DNA from 3 places in the Faecalibacterium sp. Marseille-Q4164 genome. Region 1 is predicted to be linked to each of the others. Evidence: riboswitches for the same ligand, from Rfam matches in the RefSeq annotation. Region 1 holds a riboswitch; each other region holds the start of a gene.
What was found. Region 1 has a riboswitch for cyclic di-GMP ahead of J3352_RS14390 (leucine-rich repeat protein). Riboswitches for the same ligand answer to the same signal wherever they lie in the genome.
Positions count from the first base shown of each region.

Region 2: it holds a riboswitch for cyclic di-GMP, as region 1 does, so the genes downstream of both, J3352_RS05815 (hypothetical protein) here and J3352_RS14390 (leucine-rich repeat protein) in region 1, are expected to answer to the same signal.
Region 3: it holds a riboswitch for cyclic di-GMP, as region 1 does, so the genes downstream of both, J3352_RS09365 (CAP domain-containing protein) here and J3352_RS14390 (leucine-rich repeat protein) in region 1, are expected to answer to the same signal.

Region 1 covers NZ_JAFREJ010000005.1:34,094-43,761, forward strand. The annotation lists gene J3352_RS07155 (RpiB/LacA/LacB family sugar-phosphate isomerase) at 1-107, opposite strand, end outside; gene J3352_RS07160 (SDR family oxidoreductase) at 176-952, opposite strand; gene J3352_RS07165 (sugar phosphate nucleotidyltransferase) at 1,115-2,035, shown strand; gene J3352_RS14390 (leucine-rich repeat protein) at 2,796-4,655, opposite strand; cyclic di-GMP riboswitch class I at 4,854-4,929, opposite strand; gene J3352_RS07175 (putative ABC transporter permease) at 5,171-6,220, opposite strand; gene trmB (tRNA (guanosine(46)-N7)-methyltransferase TrmB) at 6,222-6,974, opposite strand; gene J3352_RS07185 (alanyl-tRNA editing protein) at 7,131-8,315, opposite strand; gene malQ (4-alpha-glucanotransferase) at 8,441-9,668, shown strand, end outside.
Region 2 covers NZ_JAFREJ010000003.1:167,403-177,070, forward strand. The annotation lists gene J3352_RS05805 (ATP-binding protein) at 1-1,298, shown strand, start outside; gene J3352_RS05810 (helix-turn-helix domain-containing protein) at 1,355-1,642, opposite strand; gene J3352_RS05815 (hypothetical protein) at 1,740-2,096, opposite strand; cyclic di-GMP riboswitch class I at 2,215-2,289, opposite strand; gene J3352_RS05820 (ChbG/HpnK family deacetylase) at 2,548-3,354, opposite strand; gene J3352_RS05825 (N-acetylglucosamine-6-phosphate deacetylase) at 3,372-4,559, opposite strand; gene J3352_RS05830 (hypothetical protein) at 4,563-5,504, opposite strand; gene J3352_RS05835 (PTS system mannose/fructose/sorbose family transporter subunit IID) at 5,596-6,411, opposite strand; gene J3352_RS05840 (PTS sugar transporter subunit IIC) at 6,411-7,229, opposite strand; gene J3352_RS05845 (PTS sugar transporter subunit IIB) at 7,281-7,772, opposite strand; gene J3352_RS05850 (PTS sugar transporter subunit IIA) at 7,796-8,215, opposite strand; gene J3352_RS05855 (HTH domain-containing protein) at 8,408-9,668, opposite strand, start outside.
Region 3 covers NZ_JAFREJ010000009.1:50,824-60,491, forward strand. The annotation lists gene moaC (cyclic pyranopterin monophosphate synthase MoaC) at 1-299, shown strand, start outside; gene moaA (GTP 3',8-cyclase MoaA) at 292-1,272, shown strand; gene J3352_RS09330 (MOSC domain-containing protein) at 1,277-2,209, shown strand; gene modA (molybdate ABC transporter substrate-binding protein) at 2,298-3,185, shown strand; gene modB (molybdate ABC transporter permease subunit) at 3,206-3,880, shown strand; gene J3352_RS09345 (sulfate/molybdate ABC transporter ATP-binding protein) at 3,877-4,923, shown strand; gene bilQ (bilirubin utilization transcriptional regulator BilQ) at 5,046-5,471, shown strand; gene bilR (bilirubin reductase) at 5,473-6,600, shown strand; gene bilS (flavodoxin family protein BilS) at 6,628-7,131, shown strand; cyclic di-GMP riboswitch class I at 7,251-7,326, shown strand; cyclic di-GMP riboswitch class I at 7,452-7,527, shown strand; gene J3352_RS09365 (CAP domain-containing protein) at 7,660-8,529, shown strand; gene J3352_RS09370 (hypothetical protein) at 8,639-9,151, opposite strand; gene rnhA (ribonuclease HI) at 9,148-9,612, opposite strand.

The DNA.
Region 1 (9,668 bases):
TAGTTGACCACCTCGTGGCCCATGGGCTCCACCACCTTTTTCAGGGCGGCTTCAATGATGCCGTTTTTGGCGGCCTGGCTGTTTTCGTTGATGAGTGCAATTTTCATGGGACATTCCTCCCGTTTTTTCGGATACCTCTAAGATACATGAGCGGCGGTGCGCTGTCAAGCGGCCATCAGCCCAGCTTTTTCTTCTGCTGGTGGGCCAGGATGGGCATGAGCAGGGGCGTGGGAACGAGCTTCTGGGCCGTGGTGGCAAGGCGCATCAGGGGGCTGGGCACGATGATGGTCTTGCGGCGGAGCATCCCGCGCATGGCTTCCTCCACGCAGAGCTCCGGGGTGATGCCCTTGAGGGCGAACACCACGTCGGCGCGGTCGTTGAACTCGGTGTCCACGGGGCCGGGGCAGAGGGCACAGACATAGACCGGGCTGTGCTGCTCCCGCAGCTCCTCAGCCACGCCGCGGGTCAGGCTGACAACGTATGCCTTGGAGGCGTAGTAGCCCGCCATATAGGGCCCGCCCGGCAGCAGGCCCGCCGAGGATGCCACGTTCAGGATGGTGCCGAAGCCCTGGGCTTCCATCTTGCGCAGGGTGAACTTGAACAGCCGGTGCATGGCCAGCACGTTCACCCGCAGCATGGAAAGCTCCTTGCCCGCGTCCGTCTCGGAAAAGGCACCGCAGGCACCAAAGCCCGCGTTGTTGATGAACAGGTCGATGCGTTCGTCTGCCAGTGCTTCGCACAGGGCGGTGACCTGCGCATCCTGCGCAAGGTCGGCGGGTACGATGCGGCAGAGGGTGCCGTGTTTCGTCCGGAGCTCAGCGGCAAGGGTCTCCAGCCGGTCGCGGCGGCGGGCGGTCAGAATGAGCCGGAAGCCCAGCCGGGCATAGCGGCGGGCAAACTCCCGCCCGATGCCGGAGGACGCGCCGGTGATCCAGACAGTTTTGGTTGACATAAGCATTCTCCTTTTCTGCGGAAACTCCATTGCCTCTATTCTATCACGGCAGCGGGTGAGAATCCATGCAAAAATTCAAGGAAAAGCTGTCCCTTGTTGCCCGGGAAATTTTGGAGTATAATAGATTCAAAGAACAGCGCACTGACGCAGGAGGAAAGAAAAATGAACAAACCGGTATTGGTGGTCATGGCTGCCGGCATGGGCAGCCGTTACGGCGGCATGAAGCAGATCGACCCGGTGGGCCCCAAGGGTCAGCCCATTGTGGAGTACTCCCTGTATGATGCCCACCGCGCAGGCTTTGAGACCGTGATCTTTGTCATCAAGCACGAGATCGAGGATGCCTTCAAAGCCGCCATCGGTGACCGCGTCTCTCAGGGCATGAACGTGAAATACGCTTTCCAGCAGCTGGATGAGCTGCCCGCAGGCTTCACCATCCCCGAGGGCCGTGTCAAGCCCTGGGGCACCTGCCACGCCGTGCTGGCCGCAAAAGACCTCATTGATGGCCCCTTCGCCGTCATCAACGCGGACGACTACTACGGCCCCGAGGCCTTCAAGGTCATCTATGAGTATCTGTCCACCCATCAGGACGGCGCAGTTTACGATTACTGCATGGTGAGCTACCTGCTCAAAAATACCGTCTCCGAGAACGGCACCGTCTCCCGCGGTGTCTGCGTGGTGAACCCGGACGGCACCCTGCACAGCGTGACCGAGCGCACCGGCATCGAGACCTATGAGGGCGGCATCCGCTGCACCTCCCTCACCGGTGAGGGCACGGATGACCTGCCGGTGGAAGCGCCTGTCAGCATGAACCTGTGGGGCTTCGGCAAGAGCTTCCTGGACGAGGCCGACCGCCGCTTTGCAGGCTGGCTGCGTGAGAATCTGCCCAAGAACCCCCTCAAATGCGAGTATTTCCTGCCCACCGTGGCCAGCGAGCTCATCGATGAGGGCAAGGCAGCAGTCACCGTGCTCAAGAGCACCGATAAGTGGTACGGTGTGACCTACCGCGAGGATAAGCCCACCGTGGTGGCCGCCATCGCCCAGAAGACCCAGGAGGGCCTGTACCCCGAGGATCTGTGGGCGTGAGCAAAACAAAATCTGCTTGACTTTTTGAGCGATACAGCATATAATAAAGCTGTAAAAGAGATTGGTTGCAGTTCATAAAACTCACCAAGTAGCAACAAGAAGCCCCCGCGGTAGTGCGAATACCGAGGGGGCTTCCTGCTTGCTAAGGATTAGTGCTTACCGGCCTTGAACTGGTCGTCAAGCCACTTGCAGATGTAATAGCTGACTACACCCGCTGCGACGGACAGTGTAAAAGAGATTATAAAGTTCATAAAACTCACCCCCTTCCTCTTATAGATCGAGGTCGGAAGGCCGACAAGTACAGTATAACAGAAAATTCGACTCATTACAACGTAGAAGCACTGATATCCCAAGGGGCTGTGGGTATACGAAAAACGCTTGACTTTTGGCATTCCAACGCATATAATAGGAATGCGAAAGAGAATAAGGTGATATCCATAGGATCACCAAAGCAACAAGAAGCCCCCTTGACATTGCGACTGTCAAAGGGGCTTCCTGCTTGCTAAGGGTTAGTGCTTACCGGCCTTGAACTGTTCCTCAAGCCACTTGCAGATGTAGTAGCTGACCACACCCGCTGCGACGGACAGGATGAAAGAGAATAAAATATCCATAGGAATCACCCCCTTCCTCTTATAGATCGAGGTCGGAAGGCCGACAGGTACAGTATAACAGAAAATTCGACACATTACAACGCAGAAGCGCCCCATCCGGTGAGGGATGAGGCGCTTCTACGTATATTTGGGAATATTCGGGGATGGCGTTAGTTGTTCTTGAGCTCCTGTGCCTTCTGCCATGCATTCAGCACATCAAGCTTGCTTACTGGATTGGCCGGGAAGAATTTCATCTCTTCCGGAGCCGTGCCCTCATCGTTCAGGTCAGGGATAAGCTCGTTTTCCATGGCCCAGCGGGCGGCGTGCTGCAGGTCCATATCCTGCTCTTCCTGCCCGACATCGGGGTAGAGCAGTTCGGATTCGGGCATGGGTTTGCCTGCATCCTCCCACAGCATCATGGCAAGGGCGCTGCGGTTGCTGGGGAAGTAGGGCAGAGCCATCAGCTTGCCTGCAAATTCAGCGCCCAGAGAATAGGCCTGATAGCCCAGCACTGCGGTACCCACAGCGGCAGTACCAATGATCGCGGCAGTGCCCAGCACATTGGGCCCATCATCTTCAATGGTGGCATCCTTGGGCATGGCTTCAATGGTCACGCCCTCTTTGGGCATCACAAAGGTAAAGGTCTTGCCGGGGTTGACGATTTCCTCGCCGTTTTCGTCCAGCAGTTTTGCTTTGGACTGGATATCCCAGTGGTCAAAGCTCAGGCCGCTGTCCTTCCACAGCTGGTTGTTTTCGTCGAAGGTCACGGTAACAAGAGCACCCTCGTAAACATTGCCCTTGTCGCTGGCGGCGTTGTCATCGTAGGTAAAGGTGCCGACTTTCACAGTCAATTCATGGTCGGGGATGGCTTCCCACTTGGCGTACAGGGTGGTATCGCCGGAAACGGTATCGTTTTCAACATCAAATGCTTTGGTCAGTTCTTTGTCGGTGTACCAGCCGCCAAACGTATACCCGGCGGCGGTGGGTTCTGCAACTTTTGCAAGCTTGTCGCCAGTGTAAATAGTCTGAGCTACGGGTGCGGTGCCGTGGCCGTTCATTTCAAAAGTGACGGTGCAAAGATATTTCAGCACAGTAGGATTTTTGAAATTTCCATTATCCGTTTGTTCAAAGTTCGAACTGTTAATTAAATTATCCCATTGGTCAGCAGTACCTTTATAAACGACATTTTCTAAGGAAGAACATTTCAAAAATGCCTTTTGAACAACTTTTTTCACACTATTTGGAACAGTAACTGTTTTTAATTTTGAACATTCAGCAAACATTGCTCGCTCAATACTTTCAACGCCATCAGGAATGACAAATTCATCAAGGCTACTGCATTGATAAAATGCATGATGGTCAATATTAGTTACGCTTGAAGGAAGGGTGAGGCTCTGTAAACTAGAATTGCAATGGAATGCGTTCCCACCAATACTTTTTAGTCTTGAGCCTTCTTGAAAAGTGAATTTTTTAATACACCAATCATCATAGAATGCGTTTTCGCCAATAGTTTCTACCTCACGGGGAAGTTCAAATTCTCTAATTGCACAGCAATTTGCGAATGCGTCATGGTCAATCAATTTCAACTGACTTTCACTATCAAAAATAACATTAACAAGACCGGAGTTAGTGTGCAAGTCACCACACTGGCGAAATGCGTATGCCCCAATTCTTGTTATAGTTTTTGGTATTTTTATACTAACAAAATTTGGCTTTCCAACATAATCTTTATAGGGAGTGCTGTCTACCAGTCGGCAATCAAATGCACGGTCACCGATTTCTGTAACGGTATATGTTGTACCATTATTTACAACTGTTTCAGGAATTACTCTCTCCGTCTGTACTTCCACAGGCCCCACAACGGAGACAGTGGAACTGCTCAGTTTCTTATATCGCAAACCTTGATAATCAAATTCATCTTCTCCACGAGCGGGAATATCTGCCGCAAATGCCGTGACTGCCGACAGGGGCAGCATGGTGATCATCATGCAGACCGCAACCAATAAGCTGATCAAACGCTTAGGTCTCATAATTCTTTACTCCTTTTCAATGATTTTCCCAAAACTCTCTTTATTTCAGCCAAAACAAAAGAGCGCCGCACCGGCCAAACGGCTGGTACGACGCTCTGAACCCTTGTAGGCCCGCTGTGCGCTCGCTCTCCTGAAGGGAAGCCGACGCATCTTCACAAGGAGGTGCAAGGTTTCGTATTACCTTACCCGGAGAGAATAACGTGCAGCTGGCTGCCATGTTACAGGCCCTGTAGCTTTGCGTCGCAGCCTTTCGACTGGTTTGCCGATTCTTCAGTTTTAGCGGAAATGGCATTTTGCACAGAACAAGATACGCTTTTCTTTTTTTTTTGTCAATATGACGAAAGAAAGTTTGGAGAAGTATACAAAAGAAGTGTACAATGTGAAAAACATAAAGAAAACAAAATCGTGCAGCAGAACAAGATCTGCCTGACTTTATGGAGAATGCAGTGCAAGAAAAATGCCCCTGACCGAAAGAAGCCGGTCAGGGGCATTTGGGGTTGCTGCAGCGGGCAGGGTCAGTGCCTGCGCTCGTACTTCAGGCGCTCCCGCAGCTCGTCCAGAGAGCGGTGCTTTTCGCCGTGGCGCAGCTTGGGGTAAGCGCGGAGCATACGGCCCTTGCCAAAGTACTTGGAGCTCCGGGTGCGGGCGCGCATCTCCTCGCTGCGGGCCTGCAGCTCTTCGGCCAGCTGTTCCAGACGGAGCAGCTCTGCCGTGCGCTCTGCGGTGCCCTTGGCAGCCAGCTTGACGGCAGTGGCGGCCTCAGAGGCATTGAGCCGGGCCTCCTGGGAGGACTTGCGGGCAGCCTCCATGGCCTCGTCGGCCTTGGCGCGCAGGGCGGCAGCGGCATCCCGGGGGCTCAGTTTGGCGGCATTGTCCCGGGCCTCGGCAGCCGCCAGCTTGAGCTGCAGGCGGCTCTCGTCCATCTTCTGGTCCACATCCATGGCGGTGGTGCCCAGCAGCTCGGTCATGGCATCGGACACGGCGTGCATACTGTCGGCCACCTTTTCCAGGGCATCCAGCTCACGGGCCAGGTCAGAGGCCGCAAAGGCGGTCACCACCACGTCGGCGGCGTAGCAGGCGTACAGGATGCACATGAGGACAAAGCCCACCATCTGGGGGACCATCGCCACAAAGCCCGCGATCACGGGGTGAACGGCCTTCATCACCACAACGGTGCCCACGCCCCACAAAAGGGAGAACTCCAGGCAGATATATCCGCCGATGTTGAAGGGGAAGTCGCTGTAATCCCACCACCGGGTGTGGTAGAGCTTGTAGAGCGCCCAGCCGCCCACCAGCTCCAGCACGCTGGGCAGGATCACGCCGCCGATATAGAGCAGCAGCAGGTTGTCTGCCAGCGGCGAAAGGGTGAACAGCACGATGATCATGCCAAAGCCGTAGATGGGGCAGACCGGGCCGTTCAGAAAGCCGCGGTTCACCAGCTGGCCGGTGGAAACGGCGGCATAGATGACCTCCAAACACCAGCCCAGGCAGGAGTAGATCAGGAAAAACGCCAGGATCTGATACAGCGAAAAGCCGCAGACCATGGTGTTGACAAAAAAGGACATCTTACTCCTCCTTTGCGGCGGCAGCGGCTTCCTCCGCAGCCTTCCTCTTTTTCAGGACCTTGGGCTCGATCCAGGTCACGGCGGCATCGCCGGGCAGCTTTTTGGCGATCAGGGCCTTGATCTTGATGCCCATCTCGGTGAACATCCCCTCGTGCTCGGTGCGGATGTTCCACTCCGGCTCGTTTTCGTGCAGGTCAAAGGTCTTCCAGGTGATCTCGTAGCCGGAAGCGGGGAAGTACTCCAGGCTGTCGCGGAACAGGTCGTCGTCATCGGTCTTGAAGTAGATCTCGCCGCCGTCCTTCAGGAATTCGCGGTACTGGATGAGCTGGCGGGGATAGGTGAGCCGGTGCTTGTTGGAGGAAGCGTTCTTGCTCCACGGGTTGCAGAAGTTGATATAGATGCGGCTGACGGTATCCTGGGCGGTGAGCACGCCTTTGATGCGCTCGATGTCGGTGCTCATGATCTTCACGTTATCGATGGGGCGGCCTGCCTCGGTGTAAGCGGCCTCGATCTTGCGCTTGGCAAGGATCAGCACCTTGTCGGTGATGTCGATGCCCAGATAGTTGTTTTCCGGGTGGGCGCAGGCCAGCTGGGAGAGGAAGCCGCCCTTGCCGCAGCCCAGTTCCAGCACAAAGGGCTGCTCCGGGCGGGCATACTGTGCGTGCCACTTGCCGCCCCAGATCAGGGGCTCGTGGACGTGGAAATCGGCGGCCATCAGCTCATCGTGGGCGTAGGGTTTGAAACGCATTCTCATAGTTTGTAATTCTCCTTGATGTTGTGTGACTCCTTCAGCCGCCTTCGGCGGCAGCTCCCTCAGCGAGGGAGCCACCGGCGAAGAGGGAAAGCTTTCCGTACAGCCAAAGCCTCCCTCATTGAGGGAGGTGGCATCGCGCAGCGATGACGGAAGGAGTTATTTCGTCTTTCTCAAAAATTCTTCCACTTGTTCCGGTGCAGCGGCGCAGCTTCCCTGACAGATGCCGGGTTTGCCGCCGCCGCGGCCATTGAGGGCGGCGTTCAGGGTTTTGGTCAGGGCACGGACATCGCCGCCCGCCTGGGCAAGGCAGTAGCCGGTGCCCTTTTCGTTGGGGGTCAGGGCCGCGCACAGGCCGGTGGTGGCTTCGGTCAGGCGGACAGCCAGCCGGTGCAGGCCGTCCGGGTCCAGCCCCGGCACGATGCGGATGGCATCCGCACCGGGTGTTACCTGCGCGGCCAGCGCGTCAAAGAGCTGGCTGCACAGCCCGAAGTGGGTGAATTTCAGGGCGGTGTACTCGTCATACACCCGGTGCACGGCGTTGGCCGTCTCGCTGGCCTTGGCGCTGAGCAGGGCACCGATCTCTGCCTGCCGTGCCCGCATGGCCTGCGCGGCTTCCAGCGCGCGCCCGCCGCAGACGACGCTCAGGCGCACGCCGCCCTTATAGTTTTCGGCGGCCAGGATCTTGATCTGGCCCACCGCGCCGGTAAAGGCGGTGTGGGTGCCGCAGCAGGCACAGACATCCGCCCCGGGGATGGTCACGATCCGCACCTGCCCCTCGATCTCCTTTTTGGAGCGGTAGGTCAGGGCGGCCAGCTCCTCCCGGGTGGGGTAGGTGATGTTCACCGGCACATTCTCCCAGATGATGCGGTTGGCGGCAGTCTCGGCTGCTTTCAGCCCCTCGGCGGAGATGGGGATGTTCGTGTCCATCCGCACGGCATCGGAGCCGATGTGGAAGCCCACGTTCTCGGCCCCGAACATGCTGTGCAGGATGCCGGAGAGGATGTGCTCGCCGGTGTGCTGCTGCATCTTGTCAAAACGCCATGCCCAGTCGATGGCCTGTGCGGCTTCGGCCCCGGGCACCGCCCCGGCGGGCAGGGAAGTGACCATGTGCCAGATGACACCCGCCTGCTCGTGGACATCGGTGACGGTCAGCACCGTGCCGTCGGCAAGGGTCAGGGTGCCCCGGTCGGCAGGCTGGCCGCCGCCCTCGGGGTAAAACACCGTGCCGTCCAGCGCGATGCGCCCGCCGCCGGTCCGGCTGTCCGGCTCTGCGGCTAGAATATGCCCCACCGCCTCCCGGCGGTAGGCATCGTGTTCATAGTATTTTTCGGTTGGCTGCATAAGCACCTCCTAATATAAAAACAAGTATACCACGTTTTTTGCCTGTGGAAAATAGTCTGCGGTTATGTTATGATAGAAAACAGACAAGCCCCAGCAAAAAAGTTTGAGACGAGGAAGGATTTACAATGCGTGAAAGTGGTATTCTGATGCCGGTGTCCAGCCTGCCCGGCCCCTACGGGATCGGCTGCTTTGGCAAAAAGGCAGAAAAATTTGTGGATTTCCTTGCGGCGGCAGGCCAGAAGATCTGGCAGATCCTGCCCCTGAGCCCCACGGGCTATGGGGACAGCCCCTACCAGAGCTGCTCTGCCTTTGCGGGCAACCCTTATTTCATTGATCTGGATGCTCTGAAAGCCGAGGGGCTGCTGACAGCCGCCCAGCTCAAGGCCGAGCCTTGGGGCAAGGACCCGCTGAACGTGGATTACGGCACCCTGTACACCAGCCGCTACAAGATCCTGCGTGCCGCCTATGCCGCCTGGCGCAGGCAGTGTGCAGGCCAGCACGGCTGTGCCCATTACTATCCGGATGCGTACTATGCCTTCACGCTGGAAAACGAGGGCTGGCTGGAGGATTATGCCCTCTACATGGCCCTCAAGACCGCCAACGGCATGAAGAGCTGGACCCAGTGGCCCCGGGAGTACCGCAAGCGGGAGCCGCAGGCGCTGGAAGCTTTTAAGGCAGAGAACGAGGAAGAGATCGGCTTCTGGAAGTTTCTGCAGTACGAGTTCAGCATCCAGTGGAAGAAGCTGAAAGCCTACGCCAACGCCAACAACGTGCAGATCCTGGGCGATATCCCCATCTATGTCTCGGCAGATTCCGTGGATGCCTGGATGGGCGGCCCGCTGTTTGAGCTGGATGCAGACGGCGGCTTTGCCCGGGTGGCAGGCTGCCCGCCGGATTACTTCTCGGCAGACGGCCAGCTCTGGGGCAACCCGCTGTACAACTGGCCCTACCATAAGCAGACCGGCTATGCCTGGTGGATCCAGCGTGTCCGCCATGCGCTGGGCATCTATGACCTGCTCCGCATCGACCACTTCCGCGGTTTTGATACCTACTGGGCCATCCCGGCAGACAGCACTACCGCCAAGACCGGCAAGTGGGAGACCGGCCCCCGGATGGAGCTGTTCAACGCGCTGGAAGGTGCGCTGGGCAAGCTGCCCATCATCGCCGAGGATCTGGGTGAGCTCTTCCCCAGTGTGCGGGAGCTGCTGGCAGACAGCACTTTCCCGGGCATGAAGGTGCTGCAGTTCGCGTTCGGCGGCGGGGACAGCGAGTACCTGCCCCACAACCACGTCAAGAACAGCGTGGTCTACCCCGGTACACACGACAACACGACGCTGACCGCCTGGTGGGACG
Region 2 (9,668 bases), on a different contig from region 1:
TTGGAAAAACTGCGCTGATCAATGAATTCTGCAAGGATAAACCGACCATTTTCTTCTCTGCCTTGAATACGACCGGAAAAGAAAATCTGGAAGCCTTGTCCAAGGCAATCATGAGTTTTGAACGACCCAATGCAGAATCATCTCCGGAATTTACAACCTACGATGCAGCATTGGACGAACTGACAGCTCTCTCCAAGGAGCAGCGGATCGTATTTGTAATTGATGAGTATCCTTATCTTGCAAAGGCTAAACCCGCTATTTCCGCAATGCTTCAGCACATCATCGACCATAAATGGACAGAGTCCCAAATGTACCTGATCCTGTGTGGCTCGTCCATGAGTTTTATGGAAAGTCAGGTTTTGGGCAAAGAAAGCCCTCTGTATGGGCGCAGAACAGCGCAATTCAAGATCATGCCGCTGGATTATAGGGAAACTGCGGTATTCCATCCGAATCTGTCTGAGGAAGATAACGCCCTGATTTATGGCATCACAGGCGGCGTTCCGCATTATATCAACAAATTGGATGTTCGGGACAGCGTAGATGAAGCACTGATGGAAAACTTGTTTGACCGTTCCAGCTACCTCTATGAGGAACCGGCCAACCTGTTAAAGCAGGAGCTGCGTGAGCCTGCAATTTATAATGCAATCATCAAGGCAATTGCAGAGGGGGCTTCTCGCCTGAACGACATCACCACAAAAGTTGGTGAAGAAAACTCTGTGGTGGCGAAGTACCTCAAAACGTTGATAGACCTTGGAATCGTCAAAAAAGAAACGCCGATCACAGAGAAACCGGGCAAAAAAACGATCTATCTTCTGGCGGACAATTTTTTTCGTTTTTGGTACCGTTTTGTGCCGGTCAATGCAAGTGCCATTGATTCGGGGCGGATCGCAAAGACCTACCCCCATGCGGTGAAGCAGTATTTTCCAGACTATATGGGCCTGATTTTTGAGAAGATGTGTCAAGACTATTTGCTCTATTATGCGAATGATCTTCCTATCGAGTTGAGTGAGATCGGGCAGTGGTGGGGAACCGACCCTCAAAAAAAGAAGCAGATCCAGATCGACATTGTCGGAACGCCGGTTGAGGGTAATGACTATATCATTGGCTCCTGCAAATACCGCAATGAAAAAATCGGTTTGGACGAACTGGAACTGATTCGGGAATATGCAGCAGTCTTTGGGAAAGGAACAAACTACCACTACTACATTTTCTCGAAAGGCGGATTTACGGACGGTCTGCTTCAGGCACAGGAACGCGGAGAAGTACAGCTGCTTACCCTTGCCGATATTTTTGAATAACACAAGAAACGCTCTTGCCGGTGTAAAACTGGCAGGAGCGTTTCTTGTTGAAGTGATTATAAAAGACCTTTGATTTTTTCAAGATGATCTATAGCGGCTTGCAGTTCATTTTGAAACTGATTCCTAGAAGGATCTCGACCCAAAAGAAGATAATCCATACTGACATGGAAGTATTCTGCAATATCGATCAGGATTTTTACAGAGCCATTGGAGCTTCCCCTTTCAAGATCGCCCAGGTGGTGATGGGAAACACCAAGTTTTTCAGCAAGTTTTTCCTGCGATAACTTCGCATTTGTACGCAAAGTAAAAATACGGTTACCAATAGCATTCGGATCAAAACTCATGTGTGACCTCCAAATTTTCGATAAAGCGTGAGAAGTCGAAAACTCGGAGTTGCTACGGATATCTAGCCGCTTGGGGCATCCACGAAAAATGGACAAATCATAACCCCGCGTTTTCACGCGGGGTTATGATTGTATAATTCTTAGCCGTTCCGTCATCTTCAACTGTTCCATCATCTGTGATTGCATTGTAATCCGCCATTGCACCTGAACCTTCGATGCTCAGTGTATATGTAGGATTCTCCGCAGCCGTATTGTTTTGTTCCACTTCCCAAGAAACACTTTCCGTCTGATCTTCTGCACCGCAAGGGCCGCTTGTTGCTGCATTTTGTGCCAGCACAGCCAAGGCAGACGTATTCCCCACCGTTTCCGCAAACGCCGTGACCGCCGAAGCAGGCACCATGGAGACGGCCATACAGCCCGCCACCAGCAAACTTACTACACGTTTTGGTTTCATAAACTTTTTCCTCCCTTATGAAGTATCCCAAACGCTTTTCCCTGCACCCGCCGCAAATGTAAAAAGGAGCCGCACCTGCCCCGAAAGGCTGGTGTGACGCTGTGGTGTACTTATGGGGAAGTGCAGCTGGCTGCCCGGTCTGGGCCCTTTAGCTTTGCGTCGCAGCCTTCCAGCTGGTTTGCCGATTCTTCTGTTTTGTGGGGGTGCTCTTTTGCATTTTATTATACCCCCCTTATATAAAAATCAAGGGGTTTTCCATGAGTTTGTCATTTGTAACAAATGCAGTCTATTTTTTAGTGCGATTTGACGGGGGGTGGGGGTGACCCTCTCAGTTAAAGACTTTGGCTGAGAGGGTTAGGCCATTACTAAGAAAACGCCGCCGCACAGGTCGCAATTCTGTGCAGCGGCGTTCCTATGGAGGATGATAAAGTATCACTTGGAAATGGCGCAGTTATTCGTACAGGGCATCAAAGTTGGTCAGTTCCACCTCATGCTCATCCAGCCAGCGACGAACCTGCGGGTCACACAGGGTCGCCAGATCACGGCAGCGGGGCAGGGTCAGGGAAGTATTGTCCAGAAGGTACTGATCCAGATAACCCGGATGGAAATGTAGGATATTGTACTCGTAGGGAGAGCTCAGGATGCCGAAGCGGTCTTCCAGCCAGTCCTCCGGGCGGCTGCCCCGGTTCAGAATCTCCATTGCGTTGCTGTTGCCCAAACTGAACAGCTCGCAGGCCGGTTTCATCGGCAGTTCTTCGGCCAGCGTATCGCCCATGTTATGGATGCCCAGCTTCTTTCCGATATCCCGGAACGCCTGCTCCATGGGCCTTGTCATGGCGCTGTGGCCCTCAAAATGCCGGGGATAATGTCCCACAAGTTCTTTGTGCCGGTCCAGCTGGGCCATGGTCTCGGTATACAGGTCCTCATAGCTGGGGTAAACTTCGCCCTTGCATTTGGCATCATTGGGATTCTCGCTCTTCCACAGATAGCTGCGGTAGAACATTCCCTCTTCGTTTACCAGCGTGGGCACCTTTTCCGGGGCGCTGACGGGGCGGTACTGCACAAAATTGGTGTGCTGGACCAGCGGCACCTCCGGGCACTCGCTCTGCCAGAGTTTCACCGCATGGGGGACGGCGGCCATGTTGCTCATCAGCGAGAGGGTGCAGACCACGCCCTCCTTATAGGCTTTGATGACACCATAGTTGTATGCCTCACTGAAGCCGAAATCATCGGCTACTACGATCAACTTCTTGCTCATAGCTGTTTCCTTTGTCCTTATCGGTTCAGATAATCCGCATTGAAGATCTTGCCCTCGGTGCTGCGGTCATAGACCTTCCGGCCCTCGGCGTAGGTGACCTGTGCCTGATAATCGTCGCTGATGACCACCAGATCTGCGTCCTTGCCCACTTCAATGGTACCCTTGCGGTCGGCAAAACCATACTTGATGCAGGGATTGAGGCAGGCCATCTTCAGGCAGGTCTCCAGCGGGATGCCAACATTGTTCACCAGATTTCTGATGTCGAACAGCACCGGCTGGCTGGAACCGCACAGGCGGCCGGTATCGGTCAGAACAAAGCCCTCCGGGGTCACATTCAGGGCCATCCCCTCAAAGATGCCCTCATACTTGCCCACCGGTGCACCGGACAGAGCCGTACAGTCACTGACCATCATGAATTTGTCGGTGCTCTTGACCTTGAAGTAGATGCCCAGCATCTCATCGCAGATGTGCAGGCCGTCGCAGATCACCTCACAGGTAACGTTTTCATTGGTCAGGGCTGCTCCCAGACCGCCGATGTCCCGGTGATGCATATCGGTCATGACGTTGCCGGTATGGGTCGCCACACTGATGCCCTTGGCATAGGCGGCCATGGCCTGCTTATAGTTGTTGTCACTGTGGGCGGCTGCCACTGTGATGCCCTGCGAGAGGAAATACTCGATGATGGGGTCCATCCCGGGGATCTCCGGTGCCAGTGCCACAAGACGCAGCCACCCGCCGCCGGCTTCCACCATGGCATGTGCCGTCTCCATACTTACCTCCGGCCAGCCGGTACGGATGCCTTTTTCACCGGTGCGGTTCAGCCAGGGGCCTTCGCTGTGGATACCCAGAATGGTTGCACCGTCCTGATCACCCTCTTTTGCCACCTCTGCCACCGCACGGATGGAATCCGGGTCGCACACCGTCGGGAAGATGTTCACGGTGCCCTGACTTGTCAGCCCCTTCAGATAACCTTTCACGGATGCGATCTGCTTTTCATGGGGGGCATTCTTATTCATGATATCATAACCGCAGGTGCCGTGGTTATGAGTATCAAAAATGCCGGGGATGATCCGCTGGTCGCCGTATTCAATGGCTTCGGGGTCGGTCGTATTTTCTGCAAAGGCAGTGATCTTGCCGCCTTCCACAGTCAGCACACCTGCCTTGGGGCCTTTCGGCGTATAAATGCGGTTGGAATGCAGTTTCATAATTCAGTTCTCCTTCTTATTTGCTTCCTGTTTTGCAAAATCGGCCAACGCCCGTTCCATCCGCTCCATCCGGGGCAGATCCAGTACATGGTCCTGTGCACAGCAGGTATTCTCCACAACAAATTCGCCTTTTTCCACTCGTCCACAGCTGAGCATCATCCCTCTGGGAAAGAGCGCCAGCAGATTCCGCTGCCGCTGTTCCTCCGGGTAGTTCCGGTCATAGACCTTATCCTCCGGCAGCAAACTGCACAGCTGTTCCGCCGCCTCTTTCCGGTACTCGCCGTGCGCCAGCGCCACTGCCGGGCCGCTGGTCAAATTGTCCAGCAGCAGAACAGTTGCCGCAGTTGGCATCTCCTGCGCCAGAAGCCGGAAGCCGTCATAGTTATCCACTGCATGGTCACAGAAGGCAAAAGCGATGTTCTCCTCACCGCTCAGGTCCTCCGCCAGCTTTACGGCAGTGGCGACCGCACCGGAACAGCGGCTGAAGTTGCAGGGGCTTGCATGGGGCAGCAGCAGCCAGACACCTACCCCCGCCAGCAGCAGTGCCGCCAGCGTCCGGGGCAGCATGGCACCGGTTCCCCGTCCGGACCAGAACATCAGGCAGGCCGCTCCGAAACAGAGCAGTTCCAGCACGCATTGCAGTGCAAGGTCTCTCCCCCGCTGCTGAACATTTTTGTCCGGATGGAACGGATAGTATTTCTGGGGCCGCAGCGCCTTTGCCGGCGTATCAAAGGGGACCGCAATGACGACCTTTGCATTTGCCAGATCCCCGGCAATCAGGTTTTCGATCTTGGAAAACCGTCCTTCCCTCTGTTGAACCCGCACCGGCCAGCCCAGCGGCGGTAGGCTCTCGTTGAGCTGCTGGGCAAAAAGATATTTCTGCTTTGCAGTGCGCCGTTTGCCCAGGGTGACACCATACAACATCATCAGGTCTTGCAATGTCATATCCGTTCTCCTTCTACAAAAAAGTCCGGCAGGAAGCGTTTTACTCCTGCCGGACTGCGGACCCCTTGCAGGATCAGGCGATCTGATTTTTTTAGAAGATTCCAAGGAATGCGCCCAGCAGACCAAAGATCAGCAGACCGATGATCAGCTGTGTGGGGCGGTTGCCCTTCTTGATTCGCCACATCATGAACAGCACCAGAGCCAAGCTCAGAATGCCCGGATAGATGGCATTAAACAGCTCGGAGACCACGATGGAGGTCTCGCCGATGTTCAGCGTCCAGTTCAGGGGGAAGCCCACGGTGGTTGCCGTCATGGCACCGACCATCATCAGGCCGAGGATGGATGCACAGCGGGTCGCAACGCTCATCAGGCCGCTGTTAAAGACGGTGTCGATGAAGCTGGTGCCCAGTGTATAGCCCAGTTTCAGCAGGAACCATTTGAGCAGGGACTGCGAAATACCGTACAGCAGGATGAAGATGAAGGTGCCGAGGATGTTGCCCTGCGAGCACAGACCGATTGCGATACCGGCACCGATGACACGCAGGCAGTTGAAGAAGATGGAGTCGAACATACCGGCGGTGGGGCCCATCAGAGAGGCCTTGATGGCATCAATGGTCTCGCCGGGAACTTTACCGTCGTGGCAATCCTTCTCCAATGCGTAGCACAGACCTGCGATAAAGTTGAATGCGACTGCGTGGGTATTGAAGAAGGACTGATGGCGGGCATAAGCGGCCTTCTTGCCTTCGATATCGTCGCCATAAATACTCTCCACGGCGGGGGCCATGGTCATGGTGAAACCATTGGCTTCCATCTTGGTCATGTTGAAGTTCGCAAAGACCAGATGGCTGTTCCAGAACATCTTTTTGAGGATCTTATTTTCCTCTGCGCTGACAACTTTCTTTTCCATCAGAAGAAATCCTCCTCACTGTTGGCAGGGGTAGCAGCACCCGCAGCGGGGGCAGCGGCCACAGCGTTCTTTGCATCAATGATGCGCTTGTCAATGAAGAACAGGGTCAGGGCGATGGCAGCGCCGATCACAGCGATGCCAAGGCTGCTCAGGCCCAGGCTCTTGGCGCAGATAAAGCCGACAAAGAAGAACACGGCGATATCGGTGGACCAGATCATGGACAGCAGGATGCCGAAACCGACGGCGGTCATCATGGTACCGGCAGCGGCCAGACCTGTCATGACCCATGCGGGGCAGGCAGCCAGACCAGCCTGCAGACCCTCGATGCCAAAGGCAACGCCCAAGAAGATGATTGCCGCACCGGGCAGGCAGGCGATGAAGTTGACGACCATGGAAATGGCACGGAACTTGTTGGGCTTGCACTCAGAAGCCAGTCTCTCCCAGTAGGGAGCCAGGCCGGCCCACAGAGGCATCAGCATGGTATTGATGGTGGTCATCACGGTACCGATGGTCAGGGACAGAGCCAGACCGGTTTCCATGGCACCGTCGCCGCCCACCACAATGGCATACGCCACAGCGATGATGGAGCCGGACAGGCAGTCGGACGGGATCGAGCCGCCCACAGCGGAGATGCCCATGAAGATTGCTTCCAGCGAAGCACCCATGATGATGCCGGTCTGGAAGTCGCCCAGAAGCAGGCCGACCAGCGGTGCCACCACGATGGGGCGGTTCAGGCACTGCCAGGACAGGGTGTACGGGTCAAGCCAGTTGATGACCGCATACACGACTGCACAGATGATTGCAGCGGTAATTGACATAGCGATTTTTCCTCCTTGTACTTTTTTTTATTTTCAGGCAGAGCACCACGCTCAGCCCAGTACCTTGGAAAGTTCCTGCGGAACATCATCGGGGATGGTCTGCACATTGCAGGGGATCCCGGTTGCCATGACCTGCCGCAGAACCTCGACTTCGTCCTCGTAGGCATACAGATTCTTGGTATAGGTCTTGCGGGCTTCCGTTCCGTGCTTGGGAGCAACGCGGCCATAATTGCCCACATTGATCTGCGGGATATCCTTGACTTCCTTGGCCACACGCAGCAGATTTTCCGGCGTGCTGACGATCAGCAGAATCTTCAGACCGGCTGCACGGGGATCGTTGCAGAGCGAGACTGCCTTATCCACCGTCACGATCGCCGTCTTGCAGGTGGCCGGTGCAGCCATCATCAGGGATTTCTGCATGATATCGCTGGCAGCTGCCGTATCATCTGCCACCACGATGCGGTCAACGCCCAGCGTGCGGCTCCACTTGGTGGCGACCTGGCCATGGATCATGCGCTCATCCAAACGTACCCATTTGATCATAAGTTTTCCATCCTTTCTTTTTATCAGAAGAAGTCGTCGCTGCCTGTCGGTGCCGTGTCCGCAGGAACTTCCGGTTCCACACGGCGCAGATACTCGCGGCTTTCTTCAATGATCTCATCCAGCCGTTCGTCGCTGAGGGTATCCTCGCTCAGAACATTCATCATGAAGCTCATGTTCACACCGCTCACCAGCCGGGTGTTTGGGTGGTCCAGATAGGTGAACATGGCCTGATTCACGCTGCCGCCGTAAAGGTCGCTGCACAGCAGCACTTCGTCCTCCGGACCGACAGTCTCATAGAATGCATCCAGATGATCCTGCACGCAGCTCTCATCCAGATAGGCATCAAATACGGTCAAATTCTCGCACTCTCCCATCAGGATCTTCAGCGAGCTTTGCATTCCGCTGGCCATTGAGCCATGGGACGAGAGAAAGATTTTCAGCATAACAGGCATCCTCTTTTCGACTACAAGCTAATTATTTTCCTTCGATGTTCACATTTTATCTCTATTTTGCACAGAGTTCAACGCTTTTTGATTTATAGAATAAGTTCAAGTCGCTTTGATTTCATTTTATAAGTTCAAAATGGCGCACAGTTGAACACCCTGCTCAAAACTGTGCGCCATGATTTGGTGATTTTACATAGTCTGCAACGAGCGCCGAAGCCATTCCGCCGCCATCCGGGGCGGGTCTTCCGCAAAGGCTTCCAGTTCTTCCGGGTACCGCACAAAAGAGTACAGCAGTGTATTCAGCGCTTTCATCTTCTGCCAGTCGTGAAGTCCGCCGCCGACATACAGCAGTGCCCGGATCTTCCGTTCTCCCCAGAGTGCTCGTTTTTCCAGCGGGTAGAATTCCAGTCGGATCTCTTCCCCTTCTGCGCCCTGTTCCTCCTGAAAGACGACCACGACCTCGCCGCACTGGTACGTCCAGCATTTTTCCCGTGTGATCCACCGGTTCAGAAGTGTCTGCCGTTCGGCTTCGTCCCTGCCATGTACCCCCGCCAGATACTGGAAGAACTGCTCCGGCGTGTAATACTGGAAGTTTCGGATTACACGATAATTCTCCGGCGGCGGAAGCTGCTGCCGATACTGGTATGCTTCCACCAGCAGGGTGTTGTAAACACGGTCAAAGTCCCGTTCGTTCCGGATCAGCAGCAACAGTTCCACCGGGTAATCATACCGGTAGCCGGGCTTTATTCCCTCTTCCTGTTCTGCGCCGTTTCCCAGCAGCACTCCGTCGCATTCTGCCGGGTCGATGCGGCGCAGCTCGTACAGGTTCATCGGCGTAATCTCTTCGACCAGTTCGGGGTAACGCTCTTTCAGGCCCTCTGTCTGGATCCGGGCATACTCGGTTCCCAGAAAATGGGTGGAGCACAGACGGAGCGGCCGGATGGGATACCGGATCTCGTGCAGCAGGCTGAAGAAATAGCAGCTCAGCATTGCCAGCAGAAACCGGTTTGCCCGGAACGGATAAACCGTCTGGATAAATTCAATCACCCGGCGGCTCAGTTCCGCACAGAGCGGGCAATCCAGAAATTGCAGTTCATAAACATAGTCATACTGCATTGTGCCGTCCGTTCCATAGAAATGTTGTGCGATCAGATTGAATAGGATCTGCTGCAGCAGATCCCTTGCCATTGGCAAGGGCGCAAAATCCAGTCCAGTCTCCTGCTTCAGGTAGACCAGCACCCGGTCTCGCAAGCGTCCCGCCTGCCCTGCAAAGCCGGGATGCAGGCTGAACGGGTCCCGCTTCAGGTTCACATCCAGCATACTGAACAGCAGAATGCCCAGAAACGCCACCTCATCCCGGGGCATGGCATAGCCCCCGTATTGTTCCTCCAGTGTGTGGTAAATGGACTGTGCCAGCGGATAGAACATCGTTCCGGAGATGCTTTCCAGC
Region 3 (9,668 bases), on a different contig from region 1:
CCACCAAGCGCACCAGCGAGCTGATCCCCCTGTGCCACCCGCTGCCGCTGACCAAGGTGCAGATCGAGTTTGACCTGCTGCCCGAGCGCCGGGCTGTGGAAGCACGCTGCACGGTCAAGACCAGTGGCGTGACCGGCGTGGAGATGGAGGCCCTGACCGGCGTTTCCACCGCCCTGCTCACCATCTATGACATGTGCAAGGCTGTGGATAAGGGCATGGAGCTGGGCGAGATCCATCTGGTGGAAAAGACCGGCGGCAAGAGCGGACATTACATCCGGGCGGAGGGCGGCTATGTTTGATTCCAAGGGCCGCAATATCCATTATCTCCGCCTTTCCGTGACCGACCTGTGCAACCTGCGCTGCCGCTACTGTATGCCGGACGGCGTGGACAAGCTGGAACGGGAGGATATCCTGACTTACGAGGAATTCCTGCGCCTTGCCGCTCTGTTTGCCCGGTGCGGGGTGGATACCGTGCGGGTCACCGGCGGCGAACCGCTGGTGCGCAAGGGCGTGGAGCAGTTGGTCAAAGGGCTGAAAGCCATCCCCGGCATCCGGAAGGTCACCATGACCACCAACGCCGTCCTGTTGGAACAGCAGCTGCCCGCCCTGCTGGAGGCCGGACTGGACAGCGTGAACATCAGTCTGGATACGCTGGACCCCGCCCTGTTTGCAAAGATCACGGCCCGGGATGAATTTGCCGCCGTGCAGGCGGGCATCCATGCCGCGCTGGAAAGCGGCATTCCGGTCAAGCTGAACTGCGTGCCCCAGGTGGGCGTGAACGAGGGCGAGCTGGAAGCGCTGGCCGCTCTGGCACAGGACAAGCCCCTGCAGGTGCGGTTCATCGAGATGATGCCCATCGGCTACGGGGCGGCCATGCCCTGTATCTCCGGCCCGGAGCTGCTGGCCCGCTTTCGCAGGCGCTGGCCGGAGCTGGCCCCGCTGCCCGGGGCAGCATGTGCCGCGCTGGGCGATGGCCCGGCGGTCTATTACACCGTGCCGGGCTGGAAAGGGGATATCGGCTTCATTGCCGCTGTCCACGGCAAGTTCTGCGCCTCCTGCAACCGGGTGCGGCTGACCAGCCAGGGCTTTCTGCGCCCCTGCCTTGCCAGTGAGGCCGGATGTGACCTGAAAGCCCTGCTGCGCAGTGGCGCGTCTGACGAAGAGCTGCTGACTGCCATCCGTACCACCATCTGGGAAAAGCCCCAGGAACATCATTTTGAATTGAAACAGGACATCCCAGCGACCCGGGGCATGTACCGAATTGGAGGATAAATCTATGGGAAAACTTCTGGCGATCTGCACCAGCCCCCAGCGGGGCACGGTCAAGACCGAAGTGGAAAGCGCACGCCTGACCCCGGAATGGGGTGTTGAGACCGATGCCCACGGCGGGAACTGGCACCGTCAGGTCAGCCTGCTGAGTGCTGAAAAGATCGAGAACTTCCGCAAGAAGATCTGGGTGGACTACGGTGCCTTTGGTGAGAATCTGGTGGTGGAAGGCTACGATTTCCGCAATCTGCCCGTGACCAGCCGCTTTGCCATCGGGGACGTGGTGCTGGAAATGACCCAGATCGGCAAAGAGTGCCACAACGACTGCGTCATCAAGCAGAAGACCGGCGAGTGCATCATGCCCCGGGAGGGCGTGTTTGCCCGGGTGCTGCAGGGCGGCGAGATCCACGTGGGGGACGAGGTGACCCTGCTGCCCCCGCCGGAAAACCCGCCCCTGCGCGCTGCCGTCATCACCCTTTCCGACAAGGGCAGCCGTGGTGAGCGGGAGGACAAGAGCGGTCCCCTGATCGTGGAGATGCTCACCGCTGCAGGCTATCAGGTGGAGGAGACCATGATCCTGCCCGATGAGGCAAAGGCCCTGAAGGCACAGCTCATCCGGCTGGCCGATGGCCGTCAGGTCAACCTGATCCTGACCACCGGCGGCACCGGCTTTGCTCCCCGGGATATCACCCCGGAAGCCACCTATGCCGTAGCGGACCGCAACGCCCCCGGCATTGCTGAGGCTATGCGTTACCACAGCCTGAGCATCACCCCGCGCGGGATGCTCAGCCGTGCTGTCAGCGTGCTGCGGGGCAAGACCCTCATCGTCAACCTGCCCGGCAGCCCCAAGGCCGTGAAAGAGAATCTGGAGTACATCCTGCCCAGCCTGGAGCACGGGGTACGCATTGCCGCCGGGCTGGACGGCGAGTGTGCCCGCAAATAAGCCTGTTTCACCGCCGCGGCGTTGCTTTTGGTGCCGGGCGTGAAAATAAAAGTACAACAAAAGCATACCCACTGTAAGGAGCAAGACTATGAAAACTATGATCTCCCGCCGCGGCTTCCTGTGCGCTGCCGGCATCGCATCCGCATCTGCTGTTCTGACCGCCTGCGGCGGCTCCTCCAGCAGCACTGCATCTTCCACCGCATCCTCCGCTGCCGCCTCCTCTGAGGCTGCCTCCGGCGAGAGCGTGGAGCTGATCGTTTTTGCTGCCGCCTCCTTGACCGAGACCCTGAACGCCATTGCCGAGACCTACTCTGCAGAGAACCCCGGCGTGACCTTCAGCTTCAACTTTGACTCCTCCGGAACCCTCAAGACCCAGATCCAGGAGGGTGCGGACTGCGACCTGTTCATCTCCGCCGGTCAGAAGCAGATGAACCAGCTGGACAGCACCGCTTCCGCTGAGGTGAACACCGAGGGCCTGGACTTTGTGGATGCCGAAAGCCGTGTAGATCTGCTGGAGAACAAGGTCGTGCTCTGTGTGCCTGAGGGCAGCGACAAGGGGATTGACAGCTTCGACAGCCTGGCCGAGCACCTGAAGGCAGAGAATATCCTGTTCTGCATGGGCAACAGCGATGTGCCCGTGGGTCAGTACACCCAGAAGATCCTGGCTTACTATGATCTGGATGAGGCAGCTCTGGCTGCTGCCGGTGTCATCACCTACGGCTCCAACGTCAAGGAAGTCACCACCCAGGTCAGCGAGGCCAGCGTGGATGCCGGTGTCGTTTACTGCACCGATGCGTACAGCGCCGGTCTGACCCCCGTGGACGAGGCCACCAAGGAAATGTGCGGCCAGGTCATCTACCCCGCCGCTGTGATGAAGAACGCCCTCCATGCCGAGGCTGCCAAGGAGTTCCTGGCTTACCTGCGCACCGACAAGGCTGCGACCGTGTTCGAGAGCGTCGGCTTCACCGCACTGTAAGCATCCGCTGGGGAGATGGTATGGACTGGTATCCCTTATGGAACAGCCTGCGCATTGCGCTGATCAGCTGCGCAGTGGTGTTCTTTTTAGGCATCTTTGCGGCCTACTATATTGCAAAGCTCCCGCGCGTGCTCAAGGGCGTGCTGGATGTGGTGCTCACCCTGCCCATGGTGCTGCCGCCCACGGTCGTGGGATATTTCCTGCTGCTGCTGTTCGGCGCAAAAAGGCCGCTGGGCATCTTTTTCATGGAACATTTCGGCGTGAAGCTGGTGATGAACTGGTACAGCGCCATTTTTGCTTCCATCGTGGTGGCCTTTCCGCTGATGTACCGCACGGCCCGCGGTGCCTTTGAGAGTTTTGACGAAACGCTGGCCTGGTCGGCACAGACGCTGGGACTTTCCAACACCTGGATCTTCTGGCGGGTGCGGATGCCCTGCTGCCGTCAGGGCATTCTGGCCGGTACGGTGCTGGCCTTTGCCCGTGCGCTGGGCGAATATGGTGCCACCAGCATGATCGCAGGCTACACGCCGGGCAAGACGGCCACCATTGCAACCACGGTCTACCAGCTCTGGCGCACCAACGATGAAGCCGGGGCCATGCAGTGGGTGCTGGTGGATATCGTTATCTCGGCGGTGGTGCTGCTGGCAGTGAACCTGCTGGAACGCAGGCAGAAGCAGGGAGGAAAGCGCACATGAGCCTGGAAGTAAATGTGACCAAGCGGTTTGATGGCTTTACCCTCCACGCTGCGTTCACGGCAGGGGACACTGCCACCGCCCTTCTGGGCGCGTCCGGCTGCGGCAAAAGCATGACCCTGCGCTGCATTGCAGGCATCGTCCGGCCGGACGAGGGGCGCATCGTGCTGGATGGCCGGGTGCTGTTCGACAGCGCTCAGGGCATCGACCTGCCGCCCCAGCAGCGCAATGTGGGTCTGCTGTTCCAGAACTACGCCCTGTTCCCCAACATGACCGTGGAGCAGAATATCCTCTGTGCCCTGAAAAAGGAAAAGGATCCTGCCGCCCGCAGGGCCGCCTGTGCCGAGGCATTGCGGGCCATGCGGCTGGAGGAACTGGCCAAGCGCCTGCCCGGTGCGCTTTCGGGCGGGCAGCAGCAGCGTGCCGCCCTGGCCCGCATCCTGGCGGCTAAACCCCGCATCCTGATGCTGGACGAGCCGTTCAGCGCGCTGGACAGCTACCTGCGCGAGGAGGTAGAGGGGGAGGTAGGCAGCCTGCTGGCCGGGTTTGCGGGCACGGCCCTGCTGGTGACCCACAACCGGGACGAGGCCTACCGCCTGTGCAGGGAGATGATCGTGATGGACAGCGGCGAGGTGCTCCGGGCAGGTACGACCAAGGAGGTCTTTGCTGACCCCCGCACCCGTGCCGCCGCCCGCCTGACCGGCTGCAAGAATATTCTGCCCTGCACCCGGGTGGGGGAGCATACCGTTCATCTGGCGGGCTGGGAACAGCCGCTGACCGTGGCTCTGCCGGTGCCCGAGGGCTGCCGCGCCGTGGGCATCCGCGCCCATGATTTTGCGCCCTGCGCTCCCGGCACCCCCAACAGCCTGCCGGTGCAGGCTGTCTCCACCAGTGAGAACCCCTTTGACTGGAATATGATCTTCACCCTGCCCGGCGGTGAGGCCCGCCTGTGGTGGAAGGTGTCCAAGGAGACATTGGCGGCCCCGCCGCCAAAAGCACCCGCCTGCCTGGCTGCCGCCCCGGAAAATATCATGCCGCTGGTCTGAGGCAAAAAATCGTTTTCTCCCTGCTCCCGAAACAGAAATACGGAGCAGGGAGAATTTTTTTGAAAAAAGTACTTGACTTTATCAAGTAATGCGATTATACTAGACCTTGTCAAGTAAAGGAGATGCAAAGAGTGATCCAATCGACCATATCCTTCTACGTGATGGAGTTTTACAAGCAGTTCGCAGCCTACACCACCCAGCAGCTGCAGGAGTTTGGCCTGAGCTTTGGCATGATGTATTTTGTGATCTACGTGGGCAAACATCCCGGCTGCACCCCGGCTGAGATGACCAAAAACCTGCACCTGGACTGGGGCCACTGCCAGCGCAGCGTGATCAAGCTGGTGGAAGATGGCTTTATGACCCGGGAAAAGCAGGGCCGCAGTTATCATTTGGGGCTGACCCCGGCGGGTGAGAGAGCATTCCGGACCTGTCACCAGGTATTTTTCGATTGGGATGCACAAAATTTGAGCGGGCTGACCGAAGAGGAACAGCACCAGCTCCTGAGCCTGCTGCAAAAGGCAGCACGGACGAGGAAAGAGAGTGTGTAACATGTACGACACCATCCTGAGCCCCATTGATTACGGTGGAATGCAGCTGAAGAACCGCATCATCTTTGCCCCCACCACCTTCGGCCTTTCGGACGAGGAATATCTGGCAGAGATGGAGCGGCTGGCCAAGGGCGGCTGCGCCATGATCATCATCGGCGACGTGCCGGTGGCCAAGAGCCGGTTCGAGAAGTCCCTGTTTGACAAAAAGGGCTTCGCCTTCTATCAGCAGATCTGCGAGACTGCCCACAAATACGGCTGTAAGGTCTGCGCCCAGCTCCACCAGACCGATACCGACATGATGTCCATCATCAAGTGCATCCCGGGGATGCTGATGAAAAAGATCACCCCCGACCAGCTGCGGGAGCGGATGAACGATGCCGTGGGTCCCTACATCACCAAGATGTCCCAGAAAAAGATCCATCAGATCATCGCGGGCTTTGGCAAGGCTGCTGTGCTGGCAAAGCAGGCGGGCTTTGACATGGTGCAGGTGCACGGCGACCGGATGTGCGGCAGCTTCTCTTCCGCCATCTTCAACCACCGCACCGATGAATACGGCGGCAGTGCCGAGCGCCGCGCCCGCTTTGCCGTGGAAGCTGTCAAGGCAGTGCACGCCGCTGTGCCCGGCATGGCCATTGACTACAAGCTGGCTGTCCGGCAGGAGAACCCCCATTACGGCAACGCCGGTGTGGTGGAGGAGGAACTGGCCGTGTTCGTGCCCCTGCTGGTGCAGGCAGGCGTGACCAGCTTCCATGTGACACTGGCCAACCACTCTGCGCTGGAAAACACCATCCCGCCGGCCAGCCACCCCGAGTTCAAGGAGACCGGCTGCTTCCTCAAGTTCTGCGATGAGGTGCGCCGGTATACCAGTGTGCCGCTCTGCGGTGTGGGCGGCCTGAACGACCCCGATTTTGTGGAGCAGCAGCTTGCCAGCGGCCGCATCCAGTGCGCAGCAATGTGCCGCCAGCTGCTGGCCGACCCCAACTGGGTCAACAAACTGCAGAGCGGCAATGCGGCAAAGATCCACCGCTGTGTCCGCTGCAACAAAAAGTGCCTGGGCGGCCTGATCGCCCATCAGGGCACCCGCTGTATCTATGATGCCCTGAACGCAAAAGAACAGGGAAGCATCTGATCTCAAACATAATAAAGGAGAATGACCATGAGCTACGCCATCGTTTTCAGCAGCAAGACCGGCAACACCCGCCTGCTGGCCGACACCCTTCGCGCAAGCTTGCCCCAGAATGAGTGCACCTACTTCGGAGCACCGGCCCCGGAGGCACTGGAGGCTGAGACCCTTTACATCGGCTTCTGGACGGACAAGGGCCATGCCGATGACACCCTCACCGCCTTTTTGCAGACCCTGAAGGGGAAGCGGGTCTTTTTGTTCGGCACCGCAGGCTTTGGCGGCAGTGCGGAATATTTCGAGCAGATCCTGGCAGCGGTGCAGAAATCGCTGGATGAGAGCAACACGGTCATTGGAACCTATATGTGCCAGGGCAAGATGCCCATGATTGTGCGCCAGCAGTACGAAAAGATGCTGCAGCAGCCCAACCATGCACCCAACCTCGAGATGCTGATCGAGAACTTTGACAAGGCGCTGGCTCACCCGGATGCCGCAGACCTCGACCTGCTGCGCAAAAAGGCGGCAGAGGTGCAGGCATAACGGAAGAACTCTTCAAAAAAGCAGATTTTTTGAGAAAGCTGCTCCAAAACAGTTGACAGGTTCTGTCCGATGTGGTAGGATAGCGTCGAGGAAATGGAAACGGCTCCTCAAGGTGAATTGAATATTCTCGGCAAAACAGTCGAAAGGCTGTGACGCAAAGCTACAGGGCCTGTAAAATGGCAGCCAGCTGCTTCTCAAAGAAATCTTTCTTTGGGCGACCTGCTTAGATTTTCTAGGTGTTGTTTTGCTGAGTGTATTGCAGAACAACACCTTTTTTCGTTCTCAAATTTCTTCCCAAAAGAAGAAAGGCACGCAAAACTGAATATCCTCGGCAAAGCAGTCGAAAGGCTGTGACGCAAAGCTATAGGGCCTGTAAAATGGCAGCCAGTTGCTTCTCATCACCTGAGGGTCTCCACAGCGGAGAATGGGTGTTGAGTGACCTTCATCTGAAGCATCAGATGTCGATTGCCGAGTATACCAGCAATCGACACCTTTTTTCATGGGGTAACACAAAAGAGGTTCAACACCATGCGTAACGCTTCGATGAAAGTCCTGAAGAATCTGGTCTGCTGCGCCGCATTCATCTGCCTGATGTTTGTTCTGGCAATGCCCGCACACGCAGCTTCCAAGGCCGATGAGCTGCTGCAGCTCGTCAACGCAGAGCGTGCACAGGCTGGTGTGGCTCCTCTGAGCATGGGCAGCAGCGCACTGAATGCTGCCGCACAGGCCCGTGCAAAAGAACTTACCGTCAATTACTCCTACAACCGCCCCAATGGCAGCCGCGAGTTCACCATCCTGCCGGAGTACGGTGTGGACGATGTTTCCGTGGGCGAGAACTACTGGGCAGCTGCTGAGGATGCTTCGGATGTGGTCGCCGCCTGGAATCGCTACGATTTCTTCAAGGAGCGGATGCTGGACAAGGATGCCACCTCCGTTGGCATTGGCTACTACGAGGGCGGCGAGTATGGCAATTACTGGGTGATGATCTTCACCTACGCCCGCGGCACCAGTGAGAACGGTTTTGCACAGGAAGTGCTGGCGCTGGTCAACGCTGAGCGTGCAAAGGAAAATCTGGCACCTCTGGCTATGGGCGATGCCAAGCTGCAGGCCGCCGCCGATGAGCGCGCAAAGGAAGTGGCAAAGGTCGCTTCCCACACCCGCCCCGATGGCACCAACTGTTTCACCGTGCTGAAGGAGTACGGTGTGTCTGATACCGCCACCGGCGAGAATGCCGCCTGGGGCGAGACCACGCCCGAAAAAGTCGTTGCAGACTGGATGGCTTCGGAAGGCCACCGTGTCAATATCATGGACCCCGCCGCCAAGTATATGTGCCTTGGCTACAACTACGATGCCAATTCTCAGTGGGGCCACAACTGGATCCAGATCTTCGCAAAGTAAGCGGATGACTTCCATTGAGCGTTGTACGATGAAATAAAATAAAGCAAAAAGAGATGCACCCCGCTCCCTGAACCGGTTTCAGGAAGGCAGGGTGCATCTCTTTTGTTTTTTATTCTGCTGCCATCTCAGCCACATCCTCGGGGCTGAAATCGCCCAAGGGCAGGATGAGCCGGCCCAGCGTCTCCTGCGGCAGGGCGGCAAGCCGGGCACTCTCGTCCGCAATTTCGGCAGGGCAGAGGACGTGCACGCCGTCTGCACCGGTCTCTACCCGGGCGCGGTGGCCGGTGGCAATGTACTGGATGCCCAGCCGGTCAGCCGCCGCCAGCAGGGCGGGGAAGCGCAGGTCGGCCGGGGCAGCGGTCTCCTCGGCCAGCTGGCTGGCCAGTTCGCTGGCATTCAGGGTGATGCACTCGATGCCCAGAGCCTTGGCGGCTTCCTTGGCGGCATCCACAACGGGGTCATCGGTGCACAGACGCACCACAGCGCCCATCACCGCAAAGCCCTGCTGCTGTAAAATGCGGACAGCTGCTTTGCAGCCCGTGCCGCCGCACAGGCCCACCAGCACCTTGTCCTGCTGCTCATAGGTATCGAACCCGCTGCCGGGCAGAAATGTATCGCTCATCGTCCCTGTCTCCCTCCGTGTGCCTGACTTTGTGCCACGGCCAGCTGGTCGCAGCGCTCGTTTTCCGGGTGGCCTGCGTGGCCCTTGACCCAGACATAGGTGATCTTGTGCCGGGCTTCCTGCTCCAATGCCTGTTCCCACAGGTCGGGGTTCAGGGCAGGGGAGCCGTCGGACTTTTTCCAGCCCCGGCGCTTCCAGCCCCTGGCCCAGCCCTTTTCCAGCCCATTGATGACGTACTGGCTGTCAGAGCACAGCCTCACCTCACAGGGCTCCTTGAGCTGGCGCAGGGCCTCGATAAAGGCGGTCAGCTCCATCCGGTTGTTGGTGGTGGAAGCATCGCCGCCGCTGAGCTCTTTTTCGTAGACCTTGCCGTTGAAGCGGTAGCGCAGCACTGCACCCCAGCCGCCCGGGCCGGGGTTGCCGCTGCACGCGCCATCGGTGTAAACTTCGACTTGTTTCATCTGTTTCTCCCGGAACTTGAATTTTTGGATACCTCTATTTAGAGCTATTTTTCCGG